3 regions of the Rothia sp. HMSC036D11 genome follow, and region 3 is predicted to be linked to each of the others. Evidence: predicted binding sites of a transcription regulator. Region 3 holds the regulator's gene; each other region holds the start of a gene.
The links. Region 3 encodes HrcA, which represses chaperone genes, less so after heat shock. Its sites were predicted from a motif close to TTNGCACTCGNNNNNNNCGAGTGCNAA; they were not measured.
Positions count from the first base shown of each region.

Region 1: a site for HrcA is predicted at 1,412-1,438, ahead of groES (co-chaperone GroES). Genes of this name have one in related genera too.
Region 2: a site for HrcA is predicted at 1,932-1,958, ahead of groL (chaperonin GroEL). Genes of this name have one in related genera too.

Region 1 is NZ_KV815312.1:120,829-124,110, reverse strand. Features, by position in the region: gene groL (chaperonin GroEL) at 1-927, opposite strand, end outside; gene groES (co-chaperone GroES) at 1,057-1,344, opposite strand; gene HMPREF2958_RS07810 (THUMP-like domain-containing protein) at 1,475-3,037, shown strand; gene HMPREF2958_RS07805 (glutamate--cysteine ligase) at 3,205-3,282, shown strand, end outside.
Region 2 is NZ_KV815278.1:254,126-257,407, forward strand. Features, by position in the region: gene HMPREF2958_RS03325 (uracil-DNA glycosylase) at 1-477, opposite strand, end outside; gene HMPREF2958_RS03330 (DUF3263 domain-containing protein) at 579-971, shown strand; gene HMPREF2958_RS03335 (LytR C-terminal domain-containing protein) at 1,113-1,664, shown strand; gene groL (chaperonin GroEL) at 2,037-3,282, shown strand, end outside.
Region 3 is NZ_KV815315.1:163,666-166,947, forward strand. Features, by position in the region: gene HMPREF2958_RS08890 (DUF3097 family protein) at 1-697, opposite strand, end outside; gene hrcA (heat-inducible transcriptional repressor HrcA) at 928-2,028, shown strand; gene dnaJ (molecular chaperone DnaJ) at 2,126-3,262, shown strand.

The DNA.
Region 1 (3,282 bases), on a different contig from region 3:
TGCCTGGGCCAGGTCGATACCCAGTTCGGGGGTAATCACGATGCTGCCGGTCAGAATGGCGAGATCCTGCATAATAGCCTTGCGGCGATCGCCGAACCCGGGAGCCTTAAGCGCCACAACGTCGAGAGTTCCGCGGAGCTTATTTACCACGAGGGTGGACAGTGCTTCACCATCAACGTCTTCGGCGATAATAGTCAGCGGTTTCTTCGCCTGTACGACCTTCTCCAGCAGAGGCATAATCTCGGCAACAGTGGAGATCTTACCCTGGTAGAGCAGAATGAGGCTATCTTCAAGAACCGCTTCGCCACGCTCGGCATCGGTCACGAACGAAGGCGAAAGGTAGCCCTTGTCGAACTGCATACCCTCGGTAATGTCAAGCTCAATCTCAGTGGAGGAGCCGTCCTCGATAGTAATGACGCCGTCCTGACCGACCTTCTCAAAAGCAGATGCCAAAAGCTCGCCGATCTGGTCGGACTGAGCCGAAATAGCGGCAACATGCGCAACTTCCGGACCCTGTACCTCGCGGGCGTCCTGAAGCAGACGCTCGGAGACCTTCTCAACGGCGGCCTCAATGCCACGTTTCACCTCCGCAGGTGCCGCACCGCTTGTTACGTTGCGCAGCCCCTCATTCACGAGTGCCTGCGCCAGCACGGTTGCGGTAGTCGTACCGTCACCGGCAACGTCGTTAGTCTTGGTGGCTACCTCTTTAGCGAGCTGCGCGCCCAAGTTTTCATAGGGGTCTTCAAGCTCAACTTCGCGGGCGATCGAGACACCATCATTCGTGATAACCGGTGCACCCCACTGTTTATCGAGCACAACATTGCGCCCGCGTGGGCCGAGGGTAACCTTGACCGCATCGGCGAGTTTATCGACGCCGGCCTGCAGGGACTTACGGGCGGCATCGTTGAATTCAAGCTGTTTAGCCATGAATATTCGCTACTCCTTGAGGGTTGTGAGCGTTCGATATCGTAGAAGGCGCACATGCGCCAAATCCAGGTCAGGTATAGCGGATGCGCCGCGCGAGAAACCGGCGGCGCATCCTGCATATATGCGAAGTTAGTCGACGATCGCCAGAACGTCACGAGCGGAGAGAATCAGGTATTCCTCGCCCTGGTACTTGACCTCGGTACCGCCATAGCGGGAGAACACGACTACGTCACCTTCGGCGATATCGACGGGAACGCGGTTGCCCTTATCGTCCACACGACCGGGACCCACGGCTACTACGCGAGCCTCCTGCGGCTTCTCCTTTGCAGTTTCGGGAATAACCAGACCGGATGCGGTGGTCTGCTCAGCCTGCTCTAGTTTGACAACTACTCGGTCTTCGAGGGGCTTAATAGCCATAGGTATGCTCCTTGTTAGTCAGCTTTTTAAGAATTTGTGAAGCGGTTTAGCCCTAGTGCCTGGGCGTTTAGCACTGCACCGCTTCGAGTGCTAAATTCAACTTTAGAATCCCGGCGGCACCCGGTCAAGAATGCGCGCCGTTTCGAGGGCGGCGTTTCGCGCACAGGATAATACGCGAGCGCCCCGTGAACCTGCTGCAGCCTCCAAACCTTCTGCATATGCTCATGCCACTACACTTAAGCCTATGGTTGATTTTGTGCCCCCGCCGCCGTTTGCATTGCCGCCCGAGCTGCCTTTTACCCGGCAGGCGTTAGATGCCGCGGATGCGCTTTTCCCCTATAGTCAAGAGCACTCGCTCGAACAGGTTACGCGGCTGCGGGCGCAGGGGTTCACGCCCGATGAAACCGCCAATATTCTCGGCCTTGTTAAGGCGCGCACTCGGGCGCTGTCAAAGTTCGGCGATAGGGCGCGCACTATGTTTTTGACCGAGCACGGCGCGCAGCAGGCGACTCGACCGGTTGTTGCTGCCGAGCACGCGGCCGTGTTTGCCCGTGCCGGGGTTCGCTCGGTTGCCGATCTGGGATGCGGTATTGGCGCGGATTCGTTGGAGTTCGCGCGCGCATCCTTAGCGACTGTTTCTGTGGAGCTTGACCCGTTGACGGCATCTTTTGCTGCCGCAAATCTGGCGGATTTTTCGGGTTCGCGGGTTGTGGTCGGTGATGTGACGAATTTTGATCCGGAGAGTTTTCGTGATGGCACCGGCGAGGCGGTACAAGGCATATGGCTTGATCCGGCCAGACGTGATCTGACCGGAGTTATAAAATCCCGTACAGAACGTATTTTTGATCCCGAAGCCTATTCTCCACCGCTTTCGTTCGTGGTGGATCTGGCCAAAACCGGTATGCCAATGGGTGTCAAACTTGGTCCGGGGATGCCGCATGAGGCTATTGCGCGCCCTGAGGATATTCGTAGTGAGGCGAACCCGCATCCGCGTGTCACGGCGCAGTGGGTTGAGCATGAGGACTCTCTCGTGGAGTTGGTGCTTTGGTTTAACGCTTTGGCTCAGGAGGGTGTTGCACGCACGGTCACGGTGCTGCGGCAGGAGGCGACGGGACAGGCTGAAGACAAGGGCCTGCGCATTCACAAAACCACGCTGAGTAGTCCCTATTCTGCGGAGCAAGTAACCCCTGTTGATGAAAAGCAAACCCGGTTCCCCTCCCCCGGTGAGTACCTCTATGAGCCTTCCGGCGCGGTAGTGCGGGCGCATCTGGTGCAGGAGTTAGCCCAAGAGCTTGGGGCGAACCTGATTGATCCGCACCTGGCGTACCTCACGGCGGTAGAAGCTGTTCAGAGTCCGCTGGCACAGTGTTATGAGGTTCTTGAGGAAATCCCGGTGCATGAGAAACAGCTCAAAAAGTGGGTGCGCGAGCGCGGTTTTACGGCTTTGACGATCAAGAAACGCGGCGTTGATCTGGTGCCCGAGAAATTGCGTGCGACCCTGCTGGCAGGCGGTGCGGGCAAGAAATCAGGTAAGAAGGCCGCGAAGAATCAGGGCTATAACCCGGCGACTTTAGTGTTTACGCGAGTGGGGTCTGGGCAGCAGGCACGGCGCATCGGGTGGCATGTGCGGCCTGTAGACTTTTCTGATGCAGCGCACGTCTCCAGCTCGGATACTAAGAATTCTGCGGTCTAGCGGGTTTATGAGGGTGACGCATCTGCAAAATTGCGATGACGGTGTGTGACGTTTTATGTCAGATACTTCATGTTCGTGTCGTATTTAGTTCATACGCACTCGAAAAAGCGTTGTTGTGGTCACCAACACCGTAAAATAAATGCAGTCACCCCAAGAAGGAGAGAGTTTTGATTCCGTTCGCTTCCTCGGCGCAATCCACTCTAGGCGTAGAGTGGGAGATCGCGCTGATTGACCAGCATACCGGA
Region 2 (3,282 bases), on a different contig from region 3:
ATTGCGAGCCGCCAGCGCCCGAATAGCGCACTCGGTCACCTCTTCCCACCCTTTATTGCGATGCGACCCCGGCGCCCCTTCACGCACGCTGAGCACGCGGTTCATGAGCATGATGCCCTCATCGGACCACGAGCTTAGATCGCCGTGCTGCGCGGGCTCAATCCCCAAATCGTCGGAAAGTTCCCGGTAAATATTGATGAGCGATTTCGGCAGGGGCATATCCCGCTGCACCGAGAACGAAAGCCCCATCGCGTTCCCGGGGGTGGGGTAGGGGTCTTGCCCCACGATCAGCACCTTGACCTCGTTCATGGGGCGTGAGAATGTGCGGAAAATATTCTGACCTGTGGGAAAAGTTCGGTGTCCCGCCGCGTGTTCGGTGCGTAAAAACTCGCCCATGGCGTGGATTTTATCTTCGACGGGCGCGAGGGCCTGCGCCCAGTCTTCGCTCATAATGTCGGTCAGCGGCGGGTTCGTCATGAAAATACTCCCTGAGAAAATTTGACTCTAATAACACGGTGACTTCAACCAACATACTCTAAAGTGTTCATGTAGACCACCTATGTTCGTCAGGAATCCAGATGCCGATACCTTCTTCGGAAACCCCCGAACCTTCGCCTGCTGGCGGCTCCGAAGCAGCCGAACCCGCAGCGGCAGTCCCCGCCGATAGCTCTGAAACCGGCCCCACAACACAGCCTGCGTCTTCTGCCCCCGGCACTTCTGAGACCCGCGAAACCGGCGGAAAAACTGAGAACACGCGAAAATCCGCCCTCACCGATTTAGAGCGTGCCATGATCGCCCTGGAAAAACGGCACTGGAAGTATCAGGGCACCAAAGAGAAGGCGATTACCGCGCTCGGGCTCACCCCGATCGCCTACTACCAGAAGCTCAACACGATGATCGATAGCCAGCGTGTGATCGCCGCCGAACCCATCCTGATGCACCGCCTGCGCGAGGTTCGCGACCGCAGCTAGAGGCAGCCGCACTGATGTGTGCATGAGCGCACGCTGTTCTGAACAGGACGGATAAAGCCCCATACGGTACCCTGTAAGAGAGAGCTTTGGCAGGGCTCCACCGCGCAGAGCGGTACATCTATTACTCAACCTAGGGAAGTCATGAGCCAATACCCGCACGATGAATTCGACGACATCGACGAGAATACCGCCCGCCGTGGAACATACCGCGGTGTGATTGACGACCCTTCCAAGAGCCCCAAAGGCATTATTCCCGTTGTCGTCGCCGGTATTTTATCGCTCGTGATTGGCGGCGCCATGTACATTAACCACCCGCGCAGCAGCTCGCCCGAGGCCGCCGCACGTGCCAAGAGCTACAGTGCCCCCGCCTCGCCTTCGGAATCATCGTCGCCCTCTGCCTCGGCATCCGAGCAGGCTAAGGATGCGAACGTGGCGGTCTATAATGCATCCGCACCCGGCGGGTCTGCGGCCAAGGCAAGCGCCGCGCTTGAGGGTTACACGATTACCGAAACCGCAAACTGGTCGGGCACCCCGCCGCAGTCCAGCACGGTCTACTACAAGGACGAGGCTAAGAAGTCGCAGGCCGAAGCTATTGCGAAAACCCTGAACATCACGACGGTTCAGGAGAGTTCAGACACCTCGATTCTGGGCGAGAACGATATTGTGGTGGTGCTCGCCACCGACTACAGCTAACGGTATCAATCGGCTTGAGACCGCGGTTTGCGGTGCCGCTTATCATCCCCGCTAGTTTCGGACACGTTCTATGAGCCTTATGCGCTCGCACATAACATCGCCTGGTGCTCGAAACTGGTGTTTCCGCTCTGGGCATTCGCACGCGAAGCCGTACCCGTTCACCCCATCGCGGCTTTTCGCGCGCCTCAAGAATGCGCTGAGGGCGATTAAGCTAAATTCGGTGCTCAAAATGTTTGCCCTCGGGCGCACCAAGTGCCAAAATTGTTTTTAGCACTCGGCGCCTTCAGGTGCTAAAACCGGTGTCGAAATCTGCTTCGGCAGACCGGAAAACCTGAGCGCTCCATTCGATACGTCCAGGAGGGATATCGCCACATGGCAAAACTTATTGCTTTTGATGAAGAAGCTCGCCGCGGTCTAGAGCGCGGACTGAACACTCTAGCCGATGCCGTTAAGGTAACTCTTGGCCCCCGTGGCCGCAACGTCGTGCTTGAGAAGTCGTGGGGCGCACCCACGATCACCAACGACGGTGTTTCCATCGCCAAAGAGATCGAGCTTGAAGACCCCTATGAAAAGATTGGCGCCGAACTCGTCAAAGAGGTAGCCAAGAAGACCGACGATATCGCAGGTGACGGTACCACCACCGCAACCGTGCTCGCTCAGGCGCTCGTGCGTGAGGGCCTGCGCAACGTGGCTGCTGGTGCTGACCCGCTGAGCCTCAAGCGCGGTATTGAGAAGGCTGTTGAGGAGGTCACCAAGACTCTGCTCGACTCCGCGAAAGAGGTTGAGACTGAGGAAGAGATCGCGGCAACCGCATCCATCTCTGCGGGCGATCAGGAGATCGGTAAGCTGATTGCTCAGGCTATGGAGAAGGTCGGCAAGGAAGGCGTGATTACCGTTGAGGAATCCAACACCTTCGGCCTGCATCTGGAACTCACCGAGGGTATGCGCTTCGATAAGGGCTTCCTCTCCGGCTACTTCGTGACCGACCCCGAGCGTCAGGAAGCCGTGCTGGAAGACCCCTACATCCTGGTGGTCAACCAGAAGATCTCGAACGTGAAAGATCTGGTTCCCGTTCTTGAGAAGGTCATGCAGTCCGGCAAGCCGCTGCTGATTATCGCCGAGGATGTTGAGGGCGAGGCTCTGGCACTGCTCGTGCTGAACAAGATGCGCGGCTCCATCAAGTCCGTTGCCGTGAAGGCACCCGGTTTCGGTGACCGTCGCAAGGCTATGATGGCTGATATTGCGATCCTCACCGGCGGCCAGGTTATTACCGAAGAGGTTGGCCTGTCTCTGGATACTGCAACCCTTGAGATGCTGGGTAAGGCACGCAAGGTTGTTGTCACCAAGGATGAGACCACCATTATTGAGGGCGCTGGCGACGCCGCCGCACTTGAGGGCCGCGTGGCACAGATTCGCGCCGAGATCGCAAACTCCGATTCCGACTACGACCGCGAGAAGCTGCAGGAGCGCCTAGCAAAGCTCGCCGGTGGTGTGGCTGTGCTCAAGGCTGGCGCGGCAACCGAGGTTGAGCTGAAGGAACGCAAGCACCGCATTGAGGATGCTGTGCGCAACGCAAAGGCAGCCGTTGAAGAGGGTATCGTCCCCGGCGGCGGCGTGG
Region 3 (3,282 bases):
TCTTCCAGTCCTCACCTCGAGGCACCTGCGGCCATGCCGGAATTCCGAGAACCTGCGGCTTGACGGCCTGCCAAATATCAATGAAAGGGTGCCCCACAATCTTAATATTTCCAGCAGCGCCGGGAACAGCTAAAGCCTCCGCCACAACACGTTCTTCCTTGGTGCCTTTCAGAAGATGATCCACAAGAATTCCAAGTCGTCGCTCTGGACCGGGGGAGAACTCTTTAACGGCAGTTGCTAAATCATCAACACCATGAAGGGGCTCGACCACAATACCTTCAACCCGCAGATCATGGCCCCACACTTTCTCGACGAGTTCCGCATCATGAAGCCCCTCAACCCAGATTCTGGATGCGCGCGCCACCCGTGCTGGAGCGTTTTCAACTGCTACTGAACCAGAACGAGAAATTTTGCGCCCTGAGGTCTTTCGTGGTGTTGGGGCAACAATCTCAACCGGTTCGCCCTCAAGAAAGTACCCGATTCCTAAAGGAAAATTTTTGACCCGTCCGTGAGCGTCTTCAAGCCCGAAAAATATTTCTCCACCAATACGTTCGGCATGCACTACTTCGCCAACCCACCCGTTAAGATCCTCAAGGACCATCCCGCGTTTTAGCTCGACCCGACGAGGAGGAGTAGGCCTGTTATTTATTGAGGCACGTGATAGATCTTGTGCACCCCAAGCGTATCGTTCACTCATATCTTGCATCCTTCGTACAACGGCACCACGGATATTGCCTGGTTTCCGCAGGTTAGCTTTTGGCAGAACCCATCCAATTCTAAAGTATTGATAACTCGCTTCTGGCGAAAGACTAGTACCGCTAGGGGTTACCCGGCTATGATAAAAGTAGTTTTTAGCACTCTCTCAACAAGAGTGCCAGATTATGCTTTTCCAGATTATTAACCACCGATAGGGTCGCAAGGAGTACCATGTCACACGAACGCCGCATGCGCATATTGCAGGCAATCGTTGAAGACTACGTGCGCACAGGCGAACCCATAGGTTCAAAGACGCTGGCACAGCGCCACCATCTTCAAGTATCCAGTGCCACGATACGCAATGATATGGCAGCTTTAGAAGAACAGGGGCTTTTGAGTGCACCGCACGCCAGCGCTGGGCGTATTCCTACAGAGCAGGGATACAGGTTCTTCGTCGATGCTCTAGCCGCGCCGCGTGCTCTCTCTGCAACCCAAGTTTCGGCGTTACGGCAAATTCTTGAAAGCGCACACAGCGTAGAAGACATGATTGAAGCCGCCACCCGAACACTTGCCCATCTCACGCATCAGGTGGCGCTTATCCAGTACCCAACACGTAACGCTGGAACTCTCTTGCATCTTGAGTTCGTACCCCTAGATTCACGCACGCTCTTAGCATTGCTTATCAGTGATCTTGGCACAATCCACCGGGTCACTGTGATACTGCCAGAGACTACAGCCTTATCGCATGATGAAACTGTGTCAGCTCTTGCAGCGATTAAAGAAAACCTGCTTAAAATGCTTCAGGGTTTACCTTTCGAAAACATAAGTGCATTGTTGCCAGAAGCGCATCATCCAGCGTTGCGAGGCCGCTCTCCGGAGCTCACCGAAGTTATCGTGGATCATCTGCGAGCACAGCCTTATTTTGAACGAGATATTCGCTTCGCGATCTCTGGCACCTCAAACCTAGCACGAAGTCACGACGACTTCTCGGCGAGCATAGCTCCCATTTTGGATGCGCTCGAAGAACAAGTTACGCTGCTTCGCGTGCTGTCTCACGCATCGGTTCAAGAAGCCGGGTACAGTGTAAGGATCGGTCACGAGAATACGGAGCAAGCGCTTCAAGGAGCTTCTATTGTCACTGGTGAATACGATTCACCCGTTGTAGTTTCATACGGCAAACAACATTTACCAGACAATGAAGGCGCCTTGGGGAAGCATACGGCAAAACTTGGCGTGGTGGGTCCAGTCCGCATGGATTACCGTGGTAACATTGCGGCGGTGAACGCGGTAGCTCGCTATCTAGGTCATGTCTTAGGCACACGAGCATCATGACATCAAGCGGGTAACTCCTCAGAGCCCCACAAATTTACAGATTTTATATTGACACCATACCCGGAGCACTCCGGTACGAAAAGGATAGAAGAAACACGTGAGCGATCACTACTCAACTCTTGGAGTCTCAAAGGACGCAAGCCCCGAAGAGATTAAAAAAGCGTACCGTAAAAAGGCGCGTCAACTGCACCCCGATGTTAACCCATCCGAAGAGGCAGCCGAGGAGTTCAAACGTGTAACCCTCGCCTATGAAGTACTCTCAGATAACGAGAAACGCCGTAATTACGACGCTACCGGCGACGAACAGGGTCGTGCAGGATTCCCTGGAGGCGCAGGAGGATTTGGCGGCTTCGGCTCAGGAAGTTTCGGGTTTCAAGATCTTTTCGATATGTTTACCGGAGGCGGTGGACAAAGCGGTCCCGCGTCCCGCGTACGCCAGGGACAAGACGCACTTATCAACGTCTCAATATCCCTCAAAGACGCAGTTTTTGGCGTCGAAAAGACTGTAGAGCTTAACACGGCCGTCACTTGTAAATCCTGTGAAGGTGAAGGAACAGCTCCCGGAACCCACCCCGAAACCTGTGAGACCTGTCATGGCCAGGGATTCATGCAGCGCCGTGTTCAATCCATCCTAGGAACCGTCATGCAGCAGGTAGAGTGCCCCAGCTGTCAGGGATATGGCACCGTCATCAAACACCGCTGCCCAGAATGCCACGGACAGGGCCGTGTGGGCGAAAAACTCCCGCTGACCTTCACCGTTCCCGCCGGTGTTAATGACGGAGCCCGCATACGTCTGCGAGGTAAAGGCGAAGCTGGACTCAATGGTGGTCCCAATGGCGATCTTTATATTGATCTCAACGTTAAGCGCGATAAATACTTTGTTCGCGATGGTGATAATCTCACCACAACGGTGAATATTCCTATGGTCGCAGCCGTTTTAGGAACCACCGTACCCTTAGAAACCTTCGATGGGGTTCAAGAGATCACCATCCCTGAAGGCGCACAAAGCGGCGACATCGTAACTTTGAACGGCTTAGGTGTTACCCGCCTTCACTCCGATAAACGCGGAGACCTACAGGTACGTATTCAGGTCACAACACCGACCAATGTAAACTCCGAACAACGTGAGTTGCTCCAAAAATTCGCTGAACTTCGTGGAGAAGACTTGCACGAAGGCACCCACGTCAAACAAAAACATGGTCTTTTTTCGCGACTCAAAGACCAATTTAAATAGACAACATTCTTTGTATCCGA